Regions from separate parts of the Enterobacter sp. H2G27 genome, predicted to be linked through region 2. Evidence: predicted binding sites of a transcription regulator. Region 2 holds the regulator's gene; the other holds the start of a gene.

Region 1 (9,330 bases), 2.9 Mb from region 2:
GGCGCGGACAGCAGCGTCTCCAAATGCTATTTCACCCGCGCCAAAAGCGGCGTGCTGATGAAATCAGAAACTATCGCGATTCGAAACCGCGAGCATCGTGTGATTGGGCTGCTGTGCATCAACATGAACCTTGATGTGCCTTTCTCGCAGATCATGAGCACCTTTATTCCACCAGAAACGCCGGATGTTGGCTCTTCTGTTAACTTTGCCTCTTCCGTCGAAGATCTCGTCACTCAGACGCTTGAGTTCACCATTGAAGAAGTGAATGCCGATCGCAACGTCTCGAACAACGCCAAGAATCGCCAGATCGTGCTCAATCTCTATGAGAAAGGGATTTTTGATATTAAAGACGCCATCAACCAGGTGGCCGATCGTCTGAACATCTCCAAGCACACGGTCTACCTCTATATTCGCCAGTTCAAAAGCGGTGATTTCCTGGGACAAGATAAGTAATGCGTTTTGCGTTAATGGTGACAGGCCCGGCGTACGGGACTCAGCAGGCCAGCAGCGCGCTACAGTTTGCACATGCGCTGCTGGCGGCCGGACATGAGCTGGCGAGCGTCTTCTTCTATCGGGAAGGGGTGTACAACGCAAACCAGTTTACGTCGCCGGCGAACGATGAGTTTGATGTGGTGCGCGGATGGCAGGCATTAAACGAAAAGCAGGGCGTAGAACTGCACATCTGCGTGGCGGCGGCACTGCGCCGGGGCGTAACCGATGCAACCGAAGCCGCGCGTCTTGGTTTATCGGGTTCTAACCTGCAGCCCGGTTTTTCGTTAAGTGGTCTGGGCGCGCTGGCACAGGCGGCGTTAACCTGCGACAGAGTGGTGCAATTCTGATGAAGCGCGTGGCATTTGTTTTTAAGTCTGCGCCGCACGGCAGCGCTTCTGGCCGCGAAGGGCTGGATGCGTTACTTGCAACGTCCGCGCTGACCGAAGATATCGGCGTCTTCTTTTTGGGGGACGGGGTGTTTCAGCTTCTGGCTGGGCAACAGCCTCAGGCCATTCTGGCGCGGGATTACATCGCTACCTTTAAAGTGCTGCCGCTGTACGACATCGAAACCCTTTATGTCTGCGCCGATTCGCTGGCCGCTCGCGGTTTGGATGATAAGACGCCTTTCGTGCTGGATGTGACAGTCCTGTCTTCAGCTGCATTGCGCGAACACCTTTCCCACTACGACACCGTTCTGACTTTCTGAGGCTGATATGCTCCATACTCTGAGCCATTCACCGTGGCAATGTGATATCGACGCGTTACTGAGTATGCTGCGCGACGGTGATGACCTGCTGCTGATTCAGGATGGCGTACTTGCTGCACTGGAAGGCAGTCGTTTCGTTGAAATTCTCACGAATGCCCCCATAACAGTCTCTGCGCTGAAGGACGATCTGAATGCGCGGGGTCTTTCTGGTCAAATTTCAGCCAAAATTGACGTGGTTGGCTATACTGATTTCGTCAATCTTACTGTGACGCACGCCAGTCAAATGAACTGGTGATTTGAGATCGCTGTATATTTCTTGACACCTTTTCGACGTAGCCCTAAAATTTCGCGTCCTCATATTGTATGAGGTCGTTTTATTACGTGTTTACGAAGCAAAAGCTAAAACCAGGAGCTATTTAATGGCAACAGTTAACCAGCTGGTACGCAAACCACGTGCACGCAAAGTTGCGAAAAGCAACGTGCCTGCGCTGGAAGCCTGCCCGCAGAAACGTGGCGTATGTACTCGTGTATATACCACCACTCCTAAAAAACCAAACTCCGCACTGCGTAAAGTATGCCGTGTGCGTTTGACTAACGGTTTCGAAGTGACTTCCTACATCGGTGGTGAAGGTCACAACCTGCAGGAGCACTCCGTGATCCTGATCCGTGGCGGTCGTGTTAAAGACCTTCCGGGTGTTCGTTACCACACCGTTCGTGGTGCGCTGGACTGCTCAGGTGTTAAAGACCGTAAGCAGGCTCGCTCCAAGTACGGCGTGAAGCGTCCTAAGGCTTAATGGTTCTCCGTTAAGTAAGGCCAAACTGATTTATCTTAATGTCACACTAAACTCTTTGAGTTTTGGACAATCCTGAATTAACAACGGAGTATTCCCATGCCACGTCGTCGCGTCATTGGTCAGCGTAAAATTCTTCCAGATCCGAAATTCGGATCAGAACTGCTGGCAAAATTTGTAAATATCCTGATGGTAGATGGTAAAAAATCTACTGCAGAAGCAATCGTATACAGTGCGCTTGAGACCCTGGCTCAGCGTTCTGGTAAAAATGAACTGGAAGCTTTCGAAGTCGCTCTCGACAACGTTCGCCCAACTGTAGAAGTTAAGTCCCGCCGCGTTGGTGGTTCTACTTATCAGGTTCCAGTTGAAGTTCGTCCGGTCCGTCGTAATGCCCTGGCAATGCGTTGGATCGTTGAAGCTGCTCGTAAACGCGGTGATAAATCCATGGCTCTGCGTCTGGCGAACGAACTTTCTGATGCTGCAGACAACAAAGGTACTGCAGTTAAGAAACGTGAAGACGTTCACCGTATGGCAGAAGCCAACAAGGCGTTCGCACACTACCGTTGGTAATCCCTTCGGAGTCTTAGTCACCAGGCGGGCGCTTCAGAGAAGCCGCCTGCTCTGGGTAACTTAACTGAACGCCTAAAGATATAAACGAGGAATCAAATGGCTCGTACAACACCCATCGCACGCTACCGTAACATCGGTATCAGTGCGCACATCGACGCCGGTAAAACCACTACTACCGAACGTATTCTGTTCTACACCGGTGTAAACCACAAAATCGGTGAAGTTCATGACGGCGCAGCCACCATGGACTGGATGGAACAGGAGCAGGAGCGTGGTATCACTATCACCTCCGCAGCGACTACTGCATTCTGGTCAGGTATGGCTAAGCAGTACGAACCGCATCGCGTAAACATCATCGACACCCCAGGGCACGTTGACTTCACCATCGAAGTAGAACGTTCCATGCGTGTTCTTGACGGCGCGGTAATGGTTTATTGCGCAGTTGGTGGTGTTCAGCCACAGTCTGAAACCGTATGGCGTCAGGCGAACAAATATAAAGTTCCACGCATCGCGTTCGTTAACAAAATGGACCGTATGGGTGCTAACTTCCTGAAAGTTGTTGGTCAGATCAAAACCCGTCTGGGCGCGAACCCTGTTCCGCTGCAGCTGGCAATTGGTGCTGAAGAAGGCTTCACCGGCGTTATCGACCTGGTGAAAATGAAAGCCATCAACTGGAACGATGCAGACCAGGGCGTTACCTTCGAATACGAAGATATCCCAGCTGCAATGCAGGACCTGGCTGACGAATGGCACCAGAACCTGATCGAATCCGCTGCTGAAGCTTCTGAAGAGCTGATGGAGAAATACCTGGGTGGTGAAGAACTGACTGAAGAAGAGATCAAAAAAGCTCTGCGTCAGCGCGTTCTGAACAACGAAATCATCCTGGTAACCTGTGGTTCTGCGTTCAAGAACAAAGGTGTTCAGGCGATGCTGGATGCGGTAGTTGACTACCTGCCATCCCCGGTTGACGTTCCTGCGATCAACGGCATCCTGGACGACGGTAAAGATACTCCGGCTGAGCGTCACGCAAGCGACGAAGAGCCATTCTCTGCACTGGCGTTCAAAATTGCTACCGACCCATTCGTGGGTAACCTGACCTTCTTCCGCGTTTATTCTGGTGTGGTTAACTCCGGTGACACCATCCTGAACTCCGTGAAAGCGGCGCGTGAGCGTTTTGGCCGTATCGTACAGATGCACGCTAACAAACGTGAAGAGATCAAAGAAGTTCGTGCGGGCGACATCGCTGCAGCTATCGGTCTGAAAGACGTGACCACTGGTGACACCCTGTGTGACCCGGATCACCCGATCATTCTGGAGCGTATGGAATTCCCTGAGCCGGTAATCTCCATCGCAGTTGAACCAAAAACCAAAGCTGACCAGGAAAAAATGGGTCTGGCTCTGGGCCGTCTGGCGAAAGAAGACCCATCATTCCGCGTATGGACTGATGAAGAATCTAACCAGACCATCATCGCTGGTATGGGTGAACTGCACCTGGACATCATCGTTGACCGTATGAAGCGTGAATTCAACGTTGAAGCGAACGTGGGTAAACCTCAGGTTGCTTACCGCGAAGCGATTCGCGCGAAAGTTACCGACATTGAAGGTAAACACGCTAAGCAGTCTGGTGGTCGCGGTCAGTACGGTCACGTTGTGATCGACATGTACCCACTGGAGCCGGGCTCTAACCCGAAAGGTTACGAGTTCATCAACGACATCAAAGGTGGTGTAATTCCTGGCGAATACATCCCTGCCGTTGATAAAGGCATCCAGGAACAGCTGAAAGCGGGCCCTCTGGCTGGCTATCCGGTTGTTGACATGGGTGTTCGTCTGCACTTCGGTTCTTACCACGACGTTGACTCCTCTGAACTGGCGTTTAAACTGGCTGCGTCTATTGCCTTTAAAGAAGGCTTTAAGAAAGCAAAACCAGTTCTGCTTGAGCCAATCATGAAGGTTGAAGTAGAAACTCCTGAAGAGAACACCGGTGACGTTATCGGTGACTTGAGCCGTCGTCGCGGTATGCTGCGTGGTCAGGAATCCGAAGTAACTGGCGTTAAGATCCACGCTGAAGTTCCGCTGTCTGAAATGTTCGGATATGCGACTCAGCTGCGTTCTCTGACCAAAGGTCGTGCATCATACACCATGGAATTCCTGAAGTATGATGATGCGCCTAACAACGTTGCTCAGGCCGTTATTGAAGCCCGTGGTAAGTAATCCACAGGATTAAAACCTAAGTCCCGTGCTCTCTCCAGAGGGGAGAGCACTATAGTAAGGAATATAGCCGTGTCTAAAGAAAAATTTGAACGTACAAAACCGCACGTCAACGTTGGTACTATCGGCCACGTTGACCATGGTAAAACTACCCTGACTGCTGCAATCACTACCGTTCTGGCTAAAACCTACGGTGGTTCTGCTCGTGCATTCGACCAGATCGATAACGCACCAGAAGAAAAAGCTCGTGGTATCACCATCAACACTTCCCACGTTGAATATGACACCCCGACTCGCCACTACGCACACGTAGACTGCCCAGGCCACGCCGACTATGTTAAAAACATGATCACCGGTGCTGCGCAGATGGACGGCGCGATCCTGGTTGTTGCTGCGACTGACGGCCCAATGCCTCAGACTCGTGAGCACATCCTGCTGGGTCGTCAGGTAGGCGTTCCTTTCATCATCGTGTTCCTGAACAAGTGCGACATGGTTGATGACGAAGAGCTGCTGGAACTGGTAGAGATGGAAGTTCGTGAACTGCTGTCTCAGTACGATTTCCCAGGCGACGATACTCCAATCGTTCGTGGTTCTGCTCTGAAAGCGCTGGAAGGCGAAGCTGAGTGGGAAGCGAAAATCATCGAACTGGCTGGCTTCCTGGATTCTTACATCCCAGAACCAGAGCGTGCGATTGACAAGCCATTCCTGCTGCCAATCGAAGACGTATTCTCCATCTCCGGTCGTGGTACCGTTGTTACCGGTCGTGTAGAGCGCGGTATCATCAAAGTTGGTGAGGAAGTTGAAATCGTTGGTATCAAAGAGACTGCAAAGTCTACCTGTACTGGCGTTGAAATGTTCCGCAAACTGCTGGACGAAGGCCGTGCTGGTGAGAACGTTGGTGTTCTGCTGCGTGGTATCAAACGTGAAGAAATCGAACGTGGTCAGGTTCTGGCGAAGCCAGGCTCAATCAAGCCACACACCAAGTTCGAATCTGAAGTGTACATTCTGTCCAAAGACGAAGGCGGCCGTCATACTCCGTTCTTCAAAGGCTACCGTCCACAGTTCTACTTCCGTACAACTGACGTGACCGGTACCATCGAACTGCCAGAAGGCGTTGAGATGGTAATGCCAGGCGACAACATCAAGATGGTTGTGACTCTGATCCACCCAATCGCGATGGACGACGGTCTGCGTTTCGCAATCCGTGAAGGCGGCCGTACCGTTGGCGCGGGCGTTGTTGCTAAAGTTCTGGGCTAATTAATTATCCCCGAATAAAAAAGGACGCTTCGGCGTCCTTTTTTGTTTTCTGCCGCTCAGGTATTTGTCACAAAATTTCGCATTTTTTGCCTGCTCCCTCCCCGCATTCTGGCGTTTGTGCTATTGTAATCATAACCATTCTCACTTACACTTTGCGCATAATTTGAACGGGAGTTTATATGTACGTTTGTTTATGTAATGGTGTAAGCGACAAAAAAATACGTCAGGCCGTTCGCCAGTTCCAGCCCCAGTCATTCCAGCAGCTTCGCAAATTTGTTCCGGTGGGAAATCAATGCGGTAAATGTGTACGTGCTGCGCGAGAGATCATGCAGGACGAACTGATGCAGATCCCGGAATACAAAGAGATCGCGTAAGCGCCCATCTTTTTTTTGACATCCCTGTAGCCCGATCTACGCTTCAATGAGTGGAAGCGGAGGGACTATATAATGAAAGGTGATGTTAAAATCATAAGTTATCTCAATAAATTATTGGGAAATGAGCTTGTCGCAATCAACCAGTACTTTCTTCACGCGAGAATGTTCAAAAACTGGGGACTCAAACGTTTAAACGACGTTGAGTACCATGAATCTATAGATGAGATGAAACACGCTGATAAATATATCGAGCGTATTTTATTCCTTGAAGGCATTCCAAACCTGCAGGATCTCGGCAAGCTGGGCATCGGAGAAGATGTCGAAGAGATGCTGCGTTCCGACCTCAGGCTGGAGCTTGAAGGCGCCAAAGATCTCCGTGAAGCCATTGCCTATGCTGACAGCGTACATGACTACGTCAGTCGCGATATGATGATCCAGATCCTGGCCGATGAAGAAGGCCATATTGACTGGCTGGAAACGGAGCTGGATCTGATTGCTAAAATCGGCCTGCAAAACTATCTTCAGTCACAGATTAAAGTGGAAGAATAAGCAACGTCTTCCAGCCAACGCATAAACCCGCTGCTGCCAGAAATGGCCCAAAAGGCAGCGGGTTTTTTATTGCCTTCTTATCAGGGCGGATTAACGAAAAAACAATAATGCAAAGAAGCGCCATCAGCGCCGCGAGTAGCGCCAGCGTAGGCAGTACGCACCAGCCGTGCCATGCGCCAAGCGCAGCCAGGTATTTTACATCGCCATATCCCATACCTTCACGTCGGCGGATAAACCAGTAGCCCCAGTAAATAACGGCAAAACCGATATATCCAGCCATCGCACCCACCACCGCACGTGGCAGAAAATCCGGATGGATACAGAGCTGAAAAAGCAGGCCCGCCCATAGCAGCGGGCAGAGAAATTTATCGGGAAGCAGACCGTAGCGAATATCGGCATGTACCAGTAAGGCAGTCAGCGAAAGATAGATCAGCAGAAAGGGGAGGGTGGTTAGCATGAAAAAGGCCTCAAGCGGGTTTGGGCGCATACTCGTTATAATCGGCCTTGCCGGCAATGCATAAAAAACGGAGACGCGTAGCGGCTCGAAACAAAACATCGACGCAGATTACATTGCATAAAATGTTGCGCGCTCTTACGAATACTGCGCCTCTGACGCTTAATTTCTAAACGGCACTTGCGTCTTGCCCAGATTTACGTATAATGCGCGGGCTTGTCGTAATTGACGGCGGGTTCAATCAGAACCAGAGTAGCTCATTTTGTTACTCAACAATGCTCCCAATTGGGGAGCTACGTAAGAACGGTTACACTCTCCCATCAATCGTAATGGGTTTGAGGAGTAATCATTTTCGTTTATAAAATAATTGGAGCTCTGGTCTCATGCAGAACCAAAGAATCCGTATCCGCCTTAAAGCGTTTGATCATCGTCTGATCGATCAATCAACCGCGGAAATCGTCGAGACTGCTAAGCGCACTGGTGCGCAAGTCCGTGGTCCGATCCCGCTGCCGACCCGCAAAGAGCGCTTCACCGTTCTGATCTCTCCGCACGTCAACAAAGACGCGCGCGATCAGTACGAAATCCGCACTCACAAGCGTCTGGTTGACATCGTTGAGCCAACTGAGAAAACCGTTGATGCTCTGATGCGTCTGGATCTGGCTGCCGGTGTAGACGTGCAGATCAGCCTGGGTTAATCAGGTCATCGAGCGATTGAGAGGTTGAAACAATGATTGGTTTAGTCGGTAAAAAAGTGGGTATGACCCGCATCTTCACTGAAGATGGCGTTTCTATCCCAGTAACCGTAATCGAAGTTGAAGCAAACCGCGTTACTCAGGTTAAAGATCTGGCTAACGATGGCTACCGCGCTATTCAGGTTACCACTGGTGCTAAAAAAGCTAACCGTGTAACCAAACCAGAAGCGGGTCACTTCGCTAAAGCTGGCGTAGAAGCTGGCCGTGGTCTGTGGGAATTCCGTCTTGCTGAAGGCGAAGAGTTCACCGTAGGTCAGGACATTAGCGTTGAGCTGTTTGCTGACGTTAAAAAAGTTGACGTAACCGGTACCTCTAAAGGTAAAGGTTTTGCTGGTACCGTTAAGCGCTGGAACTTCCGTACCCAGGACGCTACTCACGGTAACTCCTTGTCTCACCGCGTTCCGGGTTCTATCGGTCAGAACCAGACTCCGGGCAAAGTGTTCAAAGGCAAGAAAATGGCAGGTCAGCTGGGTAACGAACGTGTAACCGTTCAGAGCCTGGACGTAGTACGTGTTGACGCTGAGCGCAACCTGCTGCTGGTTAAAGGTGCAGTTCCGGGTGCAACCGGTAGCGACCTGATCGTTAAACCAGCTGTGAAGGCGTAAGGGGATAGCAATGGAATTAGTATTGAAAGACGCGCAGAGCGCGCTGACTGTTTCCGAAACTACCTTCGGTCGTGATTTCAACGAAGCGCTGGTTCACCAGGTTGTTGTTGCTTATGCAGCTGGTGCTCGTCAGGGTACTCGTGCTCAGAAGACTCGTGCTGAAGTAACTGGTTCTGGCAAAAAGCCATGGCGCCAGAAAGGTACCGGCCGTGCGCGTTCAGGTTCTATCAAGAGCCCGATCTGGCGTTCAGGTGGCGTGACCTTCGCTGCGCGTCCACAGGACCACAGTCAAAAAGTTAACAAAAAGATGTACCGCGGCGCGCTGAAAAGCATCCTGTCCGAACTGGTACGTCAGGATCGTCTGATCGTTGTCGAGAAGTTCTCTGTTGAAGCGCCTAAAACTAAGCTGCTGGCACAGAAACTGAAAGACATGGCTCTGGAAGATGTGCTGATCATCACCGGTGAGCTGGACGAGAACCTGTTCCTGGCCGCACGTAACCTGCACAAGGTTGACGTACGCGATGCGACTGGTATCGACCCGGTTAGCCTGATCGCCTTCGACAAAGTCGTAA
Region 2 (9,330 bases):
GCTACGCTGAGCATCAGTACTTTATCGACCCGTGCAAGCTCCTGCTAACCACGCCGGGCATTAACGCCCGCACCGGGGAGTATGACGACTTCGGCGTGCCCGCCACTATCCTCGCTAACTTCCTGCGTGAAAACGGCATCGTGCCGGAAAAATGCGATCTCAACTCGATCCTGTTCCTGCTCACGCCTGCGGAAGATATGGGCAAACTGCAGCAGCTGGTGGCGCAGCTGGTGCGCTTCGAAAAACTGCTCGAGAGCGATGTTCCGCTGAAAGACGTCCTGCCTTCTCTCTACAAACAGCATCCGGAACGTTACGCGGATTACACCCTGCGCCAGATCTGCCAGGAGATGCATGACCTGTATGCCCGCCACAACGTGAAGCAGCTGCAGAAAGAGATGTTCCGCAAGTCCCATTTCCCACGCGTGATGATGAGCCCGCAGGACGCCAACTACGCCTATCTGCGCGGTGAAGTTGAACTGGTTTCACTGCGCGACGCGGAAGGCCGCATCGCCGCGGAAGGCGCCCTTCCTTATCCGCCGGGGGTATTGTGCGTGGTCCCTGGGGAGGTCTGGGGCGGCTCCGTGCTGCACTACTTCGCGGCGCTGGAAGAAGGCATCAACCTGCTGCCGGGCTTCGCGCCGGAGCTGCAGGGTGTGTACGTCGAAGAGTGCGAGGGCCGCAAACAGGTTCGCTGTAACGTCATCAAACAACCCGCCGCTCAGCCCGCGCTGCTGAAAGGAGAGAAATTATGAGTAAGTCCAATAAGATGGGCGTGGTGCAGCTAACTATCCTCACCATGGTGAACATGATGGGCTCCGGGATTATCATGCTGCCAACCAAACTGGCTGAGGTGGGTACCATCTCTATCATCTCCTGGCTGGTGACCGCCGTAGGCTCAATGGCGCTGGCGTGGGCGTTTGCCAAGTGCGGGATGTTCAGCCGCAAGTCAGGCGGCATGGGGGGCTACGCCGAGTATGCCTTTGGTAAGTCTGGCAACTTTATGGCCAACTATACCTACGGGGTGTCACTGCTGATCGCCAACGTGGCGATTGCCATCTCCGCCGTGGGCTACGGTACGGAGCTGTTTGGCGCGACGCTCAGCCCGGTACAGATTGGCCTGGCCACAATCGGCGTGCTGTGGATCTGCACCGTGGCTAACTTTGGCGGGGCGCGTATCACCGGACAGCTCTCCAGCATCACCGTCTGGGGGGTAATTATTCCCGTTGTAGGCCTGTGCATCATCGGCTGGTTCTGGTTCAGCCCGACCCTGTACGCCAACTCCTGGAACCCGCACCATGTGCCGTTCTTCAGCGCAGTCGGCTCTTCTATCGCCATGACGCTCTGGGCCTTTCTCGGTCTGGAATCCGCCTGCGCGAACGCAGAAGTCGTTGATAACCCTGAAAAGAACGTCCCGATTGCGGTCCTCGGCGGTACGCTGGGCGCGGCGGTGATCTATATCGTCTCGACTAACGTGATTGCGGGCATCGTACCGAATATGGATCTGGCTAACTCCACGGCGCCGTTCGGACTGGCCTTCGCGCAGATGTTCACGCCGGAAGTCGGGAAAGTGATTATGGGTCTGATGGTCATGTCGTGCTGCGGTTCACTCCTTGGCTGGCAGTTCACCATCGCGCAGGTGTTTAAATCCTCGGCTGATGAAGGGTACTTCCCAAAAATCTTCTCCCGCGTGACCAAAGCCGATGCGCCGGTGCAGGGCATGCTGGCGATTGTCATCTTCCAGAGCGGATTGTCGCTGATGACCATTAGCCCGTCGCTGAACAGCCAGTTCAACGTGCTGGTCAACCTGGCGGTCGTGACGAACATCATTCCGTATATTCTGTCGATGGCGGCGCTGGTGATCATTCAGAAGGTGGCGAAGGTGGATCCACGCAAAGCGCGCGCGGCCAATATCGTGGCGCTGATTGGCGCGATTTACAGCTTCTATGCGCTCTACTCATCGGGCCAGGAGGCTATGCTCTACGGGGCAATGGTAACCTTTATGGGCTGGACGCTGTACGGTCTGGTGTCACCGCGGTTTGAATTGAAGAATAAGCACAGTTAGGTCAAAGCAAAACGGCAACCCAAGGGTTGCCGTTTTATTGTTTTCTCCCTCTCCCTTCGGGAGAGGGTCAGGATGAGGGCATCAGCCCGCACCCAAACCGCACTTACGCGTTTTTCAGCACTTCGCTGACAATCTCTACCGCTTCTTTCTCAATCTGCTGACGATGCTCAGCGCCGAGGAAGCTTTCGCAATAGATTTTATACGCATCTTCCGTGCCGGATGGGCGAGCAGCGAACCAGCCGTTTTCGGTCATCACTTTCAGCCCACCAATGGAGGCGCCGTTACCCGGTGCCGCCGTCAGACGCGCGGTGATCGGGTCGCCGGCCAGGGTGCTTGCGCTGACCATCTCAGGAGAGAGTTTGGACAGGGCCGCTTTCTGGGCTGACGTTGCGCTGGCCTGAATACGGTTATAGCTTGGCGCACCAAAGCGTGCCGCCAGGTCGTTGTAATGTTCCTGCGGGTTTTTACCGGTGACCGCGGTGATTTCCGCCGCCAGCAGGCACATGATGATGCCGTCTTTATCGGTTGACCACGGCGTGCCGTCGAAGCGCAGGAAAGAAGCTCCCGCGCTCTCTTCACCACCGAAGCCAAAGCTGCCGTCGTGCAGACCGTCAACAAACCATTTGAAGCCCACCGGCACTTCCACCAGCTTGCGGCCCAGCGCCTCAACCACGCGGTCGATCATCGCGGAGGAAACCAGCGTTTTACCGACGGCCACCTCTTTCCCCCACTGCGGGCGGTGCTGGAACAGATAGTTAATTGCGACCGCAAGATAGTGGTTCGGGTTCATCAGCCCGGCAGGGGTGACGATACCGTGACGGTCATAATCGGGGTCGTTAGCAAACGCCAGATCGAATTTATCACGCAGCGCCAGCAGGCCCGCCATCGCGCACTCGGAGGAGCAGTCCATACGGATCGCGCCGTCTTTGTCCAGGTGCATAAAGCGGAAGGTCTGATCGACGTGATCGTTGACGATGGTCAGATCCAGCTTGTAGTGCTCGGCGATACGTTTCCAGTATTCGATACCGGAGCCGCCCAGCGGATCCACGCCCAGCTTGAGGCCGGCTTTCTGGATGGCCGCCATATCGACGATATCCGCCAGGCCTTCCACGAACGGCTGAACCAGATCCAGCTCTTTCACGTGACCGGACGCCATGGCCGCATCCAGAGAGATGCGCTTCACGCCTTTCAAGTCATCAGCCAGCAGCGCGTTCGCGCGATCCTCCACCACTTTGGTGACGTTGGTGTCTGCCGGGCCACCGTTAGGTGGGTTATATTTGATACCACCGTCTTCCGGCGGGTTGTGGGATGGCGTGATAACGATACCGTCAGCCAGCGCGCCACCTTTTTTGTTGTGCACCAGGATGGCGTTAGAGACCGCAGGCGTTGGGGTGAAGCCGTTGTTCTCCTGAACAATCACATCAACGCCGTTTGCCGCCAGCACTTCCACAACAGAGATGAACGCCGGTTCAGACAGGGCATGGGTATCTTTCCCCACGTAGCACGGACCGGTAACGCCGTTTTTAGCGCGCTCTTCCGCAATGGCCTGAGCAATGGCCAGAATGTGCGGTTCGTTAAAGCTGTGGCGCGCCGCGCTGCCGCGGTGACCAGATGTACCAAACTTCACTGCGTGTTCTGCGTTGCCCACGACCGGCTTCAGCACGTAATACTGCGCGGTCAGCTGAGCGACGTTAATCAAATCGCTTTGTTGTGCAGGTTGGCCTGCACGGCTGTGATTTGCCATTACCGGGTCCTTCTGATGCAAGGGTTAAATTGTACCGCAAACCTTTTCAATCAATTCCGCCGGGAACTGCATGGACTGCATGATGTGTTCAATCATGCTGCACTTGCGGCCCGTATTGGTATTGGTGATCACCCAGTACGGGGTGCCAGGAACATGTTTGGGTTTGGTTTGATTGCCATTTTGCAGCAGCGTCTGCTCGTCGCCCGCGAAATAGACGCGAGTACGACCGTGCAGCGACTCGGTCGCTTCAGCAAACGCTTTGTTATCCAGTGAGTAAAGTGTAGACAGCACCAGCATAAAGCGGTTAACCGCCTTTTTCTGCTCCGCGTATTCATCGGAGAGCAGCAGCTCGCGCATCGCACGCACTTTATCTTTTGCCGGCGTCACGGCAGGTTTTGCTTGTGCAACAACGCTTGGCTGAGACACGACATCTTTGGTGACTGGGGTAGCAGGCTGTGAAGCGGCGGAAATTTTAAGCATGCGCCGTAAAATGTCGGACGCGCTCTCCCCGATATGCCGCGTCTGGCTGGCAATATACTGATAGAGTTCGTCATCAACTTCGATTGTTTTCATCTTAATCCAGTGCGATATCTTATCTGAATACAAGTCATTGGGATTATAAGGTCAAATCCCAACAGCGGATAGCGTCAAACCAGGTTGGCGGCAAAAGTCAGATTAAACTGGAACCTTGCAGCCGGGCGGCAGAATGGTCAACATGATACCCTAACCTGACATACGTAAAAAAAGAACTTTGCCATGAAATTGAATACCCGAGCGCAAACTGCACAATCGCCGAACAATAATTCTCCCATCGTACTGGTTCACGGGCTTTTTGGCAGCCTGGATAACCTGGGCGTGCTGGCGCGCGATCTGGTTACTGACCACGATATTTTACAGGTCGATATGCGCAATCACGGTCTTTCCGGCCGATCCGACGAGATGACCTACGCGGCGATGGCGCAGGATCTGCTGGATACGCTGGATGCCAACGACCTGCAAAAGGTGACCCTCATCGGGCATTCAATGGGTGGCAAAGCGGTGATGGCCCTGACGGCACTGGCCCCGGAGCGTATTAACGGCCTGGTTGTAATTGATGTTGCGCCCGTGGATTACGACGTCCGCCGCCACGACGAAATTTTTGCCGCCATCAATGCGGTCACCAAAGCGGGCGTCGCGACACGCCAGCAGGCGGCTGCCGTCATGCGTGAGCATCTTGATGAAGAAGGCGTAGTCCAGTTCCTGCTGAAGTCGTTTGTTGACGGCCAATGGCGTTTTAACGTGCCGGTGCTCTGGAACCAGTACAACAACATCGTGGGCTGGGAAACCGTCCCCGCCTGGCCGCACCCTACCCTCTTTATTCGCGGCGGTAACTCTCCTTACGTTACCGACGCGTACCGCGACACGCTGCTGGCCCAATTCCCGCAGGCTCGCGCCCACGTGATTGCCGGTGCCGGGCACTGGGTGCATGCGGAAAAACCTGACGCCGTGCTGCGCGCCATTCGCCGCTATCTCGCTGATACGACAAATTGATTAAAAAGAAAGCGACTGGAAGGCTGCGGGCTTCCAGTCGTTGGCGTGCCGTTTTTGGTGATGTATGATGGCGCGCTTATCGCCCGGGCATTAGCAGGGCGGCGTGTTTCCCCCGAAGTCTCAGAATCATGGCCAAAGAACAAACGGACCGTACGACACTAGATCTGTTCGCGAATGAGCGTCGCCCGGGACGACCGAAGACGAATCCGCTTTCGCGCGATGAACAGCTGCGTATCAATAAACGCAATCAGCTTAAACGCGATAAAAATCGCGGGCTTAAGCGTGTCGAACTGAAGCTTAACGCCGACGCCGTCGATGCGCTGAACGAGCTGGCTGACGCGCGAAATATCAGCCGCAGCGAGCTCATTGAAGAGATGTTAATCGCCCAGCTTGAGACGTTACGCAGCCAGGCATAAGTCTGAAAATCCTCTTTATTACCCTTTTCATGTAGCACAGAGTGCAGTCCTGCGCGATAGCTGTTTCCGCAGGGTTGCCAGTTCTGCTATTATTGCCCTTATCCGTGGCCGAATTGCGCCACCATACTATTAAGTTTCAAGAGGTTATTTTACTCATGGCAATCATCGGCATTTTCTTTGGCAGTGATACCGGCAATACCGAAAATATCGCAAAAAACATTCAAAAACAGCTCGGTAAAGACGTTGCTGATGTGCATGACATTGCCAAGAGCAGCAAAGAAGATCTGGAAGGCTATGACATTCTGCTGCTGGGTATCCCAACCTGGTACTACGGTGAAGCCCAGTGCGACTGGGATGATTTCTTCCCGACGCTGGAAGAAGTGGACTTCAACGGTAAGCTGGTTGCCCTGTTTGGCTGCGGTGACCAGGAAGACTACGCTGAGTATTTCTGTGACGCGCTGGGGACCATCCGCGACATCATTGAGCCGAACGGCGCGGTTATCGTAGGCCACTGGCCGACCGCTGGTTACCACTTCGAAGCGTCTAAAGGCCTGGCCGATGACGATCATTTCGTGGGTCTGGCCATCGACGAAGACCGTCAGCCAGAACTGACCGCAGAGCGCGTTGAGAAATGGGTTAAGCAGATCCGTGAAGAACTGCACCTGGACGATATTCTTAACGCCTGATTTTTCTCGCGGCGCAACGGCGGTTGCGCCCGCGCACCAGGTCAAACCGATTAAATTAATTGCTACAATCTTTTAACTTTTTCGCCCAGACCTGTACAATGTCTCCCTGATAAAATGTGGTTTTCCATTGAGCAAGTTTGTTGGTGATACCCCATTTTTATAAGCATATTTTGCCTGAGACTTGCAGTTTTCATTTAGCCATGGCAGTTCTATAATGAGACGCATTATCCCAGGTGCATTTTCTGTCACTTCCTACAGAAGTGAATCGTTTAGCAACAGGACAGATTCCGCATGACTGACAACAATACCGCATTAAAGAAGGCTGGCCTGAAAGTTACGCTTCCTCGGTTAAAAATCCTCGAAGTGCTTCAGGGTCCAGACAATCACCATGTCAGTGCGGAAGACCTTTATAAACGTCTTATCGACATGGGTGAAGAGATTGGGCTGGCTACCGTCTATCGCGTGCTGAACCAGTTTGATGACGCGGGCATTGTCACCCGTCATAATTTCGAAGGCGGTAAATCTGTTTTCGAACTGACCCAGCAGCAGCACCACGATCATCTGATCTGCCTCGACTGCGGCAAGGTCATTGAATTCAGCGATGATTCCATCGAAGCGCGCCAGCGTGAAATCGCCGCGCGTCACGGTATCCGCCTGACCAACCACAGCCTGTACCTTTACGGTCACTGCGCTGAAGGCGACTGCCGCGAAGATGACCACGCGCACGACGCAAAATAAGCAAGTGTTCATACTCTGAGCCAGCCGAAAGGTTGGCTTTTTTTTGCCAGAAAAAAGCCCGGTAAGCGCAGCGCCACCGGGCGTAAAACAACTTATTTATTATTGTTGCGTATCTCGTTCCAGATCTTATTGCAACGCTTGGCCACTTCCTGATCGTTACCGGTTTTACGCGCCTGGATACAGGCCTGGTAATCCATCACGCGGACATTCTCCCGCGTCGCAAACTGCTCATGCGCTTTCTCTTTCTTCAGCACGTTCAGCACGCTCTGACAGGCTTCAATTTTCTCCGGCGATCCTTCTGCTGTATTAATACAGGCGCTATAGGCCTCCTTCAGCCGGGAATCTTCTTTCGGTGCCTCACTCTGAGCACACGCCACCAGCCCTGATGCCAGTAACGCGACGATTACGATTTTTTTCATCATATGCAGTCTCCGGTCCGGCGGGATCTAACCCGCCGGAAGATTCATCAGAGGATAGTGAACGGTGCGATAACCATGAATTTCACGTCACGTTCATCCTGGAAGATGTTGCCGTAACCGCCCGCGTAGCTCGGGATATCGGAGTGGTTGTCATACTGAGTGAAGTGCAGTTTGAACATTGTGCCTTTCGCGCGGCCATCCTGCAGGGTATAGATAGCATCGAGGCTGTAAGAAGACTCTTTCAGGCGATAGTTGGGATCGTAGTATGCGTCCGGAGTTGCCATATCGGCAGGTTTTGCATCCCAGGCGTAAGCGTAAGAAGCGCCCACCGCCCAGCCAGGCAGGTTCCAGTTTTTCAGGTCGTACATTGCGCCGAAGAAGACCGCTTTCTCGCCGTCGGCGTTGAAGTCTGAGCGGTTATCCCACCAGATATCAAGACGACCGTTGGATGAGGCATAGGTCGGGGTCATACGCTGCAGGAAGTAGCCCTGCTGCCCTTCCGCCTTCACCCATGTTCCTTCCAGACGTAAATCAACCTGACCGACCTTATAGCCGAAGGTTAGCGCCTGCAGCCACGCGGTGCCATCATAAATGTCATTGACGCCACCGTTGCTGACTTTGTCGCGCGTACCGTAGAACTGATAGCTGGTACTCAGCGGGCTACCCGCGACATCAAACTTATAGCTGGCCTTGGCAAAGTACTGATCGATATACCCTTGCGCCTGGCCAAATGCTGCTTCGAGAACCAGATCGTTTTTGAAGTCGTATTTCGCCCCCAGCGAGTGGAGATAATCGACTTTGGTTTTCTTATCGTTCTGGTAGAACTTGTCCATCTCGATGTGCCAGGGTGCTTTGTACTCGTTGGTCCACATATAGGAGAAGCTCAACGCACCCGCATCACCGTAGTCAAAGTTCGCCCCGGCTTCCGCACCCTGATAGGTACCCGGCATAAAACTCCAGTGCGGTGCTAACAGGGTCTGGCCAGTTGGCTGAATATAACCACCGCGCGCCCATACCGGACCGTATTTAAATTTTGCAGCGGCTTTGTAAAGGCTGATGCCGCTCTTATCCCCGGACCAGTCTTCTTTATACGCTTTATTGCTGGAGGAGAAGGCAATTTCATTCGGGTGGGCGCTGTCGCCGTTTTCCGCCATTTCAATCGCGGTAAACGCAGCAATATCCAGACCGAACATATCCGCGGCATAGCCTGACTGGAAGTCCAGGTTGGCGTTCCAGGTGGAATGAGAAAGGTTGGTTTTGTATTTGTCTTCGGTGACGTCTTTACGGTCACGTTCACGCTGCCAGTAATAGATACCGCCCGTGAGGGTAGAATCGTCGATGAAGCCTGCCGCTTTCGCCTCTGGTGTCACCACCAGGCCCGACATTGCTGTCACACCGGCAATAGCCAGCGCCAGCGCACTACGTTTGCCACTGAACGTACGCATAGATTATTCCTCTTTGACGAATTAAAACGCCTGAAACGGCGTAAATAAAAAAGACCAAATGGTCAGGGGTAGTTTTAAATACCCTCGAATTAACTACCGTCGTTAGGTTATTTTTCGCGACGCGAATTATCAATGCTTTTTAGCGGACAAAAGTCAGGATTATGACGAAGTGCACATAATTAGTAGTGCTTTGTAACATTTGCAGGGAGGCGAGGAATGGCGGGAAATTTTCAAGTATTTCAGTGGCTAGACGAGAAACATCTTCCCTTTCTTATAACCTTTTTGTTTTT

Evidence for each region. Region 2 encodes Fur, which represses iron uptake genes when iron is present. Its sites were predicted from a motif close to ATAATAATGAGAACNACTATCAA; they were not measured.
Region 1: bfd (bacterioferritin-associated ferredoxin) is a predicted target of Fur. The motif match lies at 6,147-6,169, and genes of this name have one in related genera.

Annotation. Positions count from the first base shown of each region.
Region 1 is NZ_JBSVSI010000001.1:3,884,588-3,893,917, reverse strand. It holds gene ACW9E7_RS18615 (helix-turn-helix transcriptional regulator) at 1-453, shown strand, start outside; gene tusD (sulfurtransferase complex subunit TusD) at 453-839, shown strand; gene tusC (sulfurtransferase complex subunit TusC) at 839-1,198, shown strand; gene tusB (sulfurtransferase complex subunit TusB) at 1,206-1,493, shown strand; gene rpsL (30S ribosomal protein S12) at 1,618-1,992, shown strand; gene rpsG (30S ribosomal protein S7) at 2,089-2,559, shown strand; gene fusA (elongation factor G) at 2,656-4,770, shown strand; gene tuf (elongation factor Tu) at 4,840-6,024, shown strand; gene bfd (bacterioferritin-associated ferredoxin) at 6,204-6,398, shown strand; gene bfr (bacterioferritin) at 6,471-6,947, shown strand; gene ACW9E7_RS18565 (prepilin peptidase) at 6,931-7,404, opposite strand; gene rpsJ (30S ribosomal protein S10) at 7,785-8,096, shown strand; gene rplC (50S ribosomal protein L3) at 8,129-8,758, shown strand; gene rplD (50S ribosomal protein L4) at 8,769-9,330, shown strand, end outside.
Region 2 is NZ_JBSVSI010000001.1:1,013,981-1,023,310, reverse strand. It holds gene speF (ornithine decarboxylase SpeF) at 1-752, shown strand, start outside; gene potE (putrescine-ornithine antiporter) at 749-2,062, shown strand; gene pgm (phosphoglucomutase (alpha-D-glucose-1,6-bisphosphate-dependent)) at 2,166-3,806, opposite strand; gene seqA (replication initiation negative regulator SeqA) at 3,831-4,379, opposite strand; gene ybfF (esterase) at 4,563-5,336, shown strand; gene ybfE (LexA regulated protein) at 5,465-5,752, shown strand; gene fldA (flavodoxin FldA) at 5,908-6,438, shown strand; gene fur (ferric iron uptake transcriptional regulator) at 6,730-7,176, shown strand; gene chiQ (ChiQ/YbfN family lipoprotein) at 7,269-7,595, opposite strand; gene chiP (chitoporin ChiP) at 7,643-9,040, opposite strand.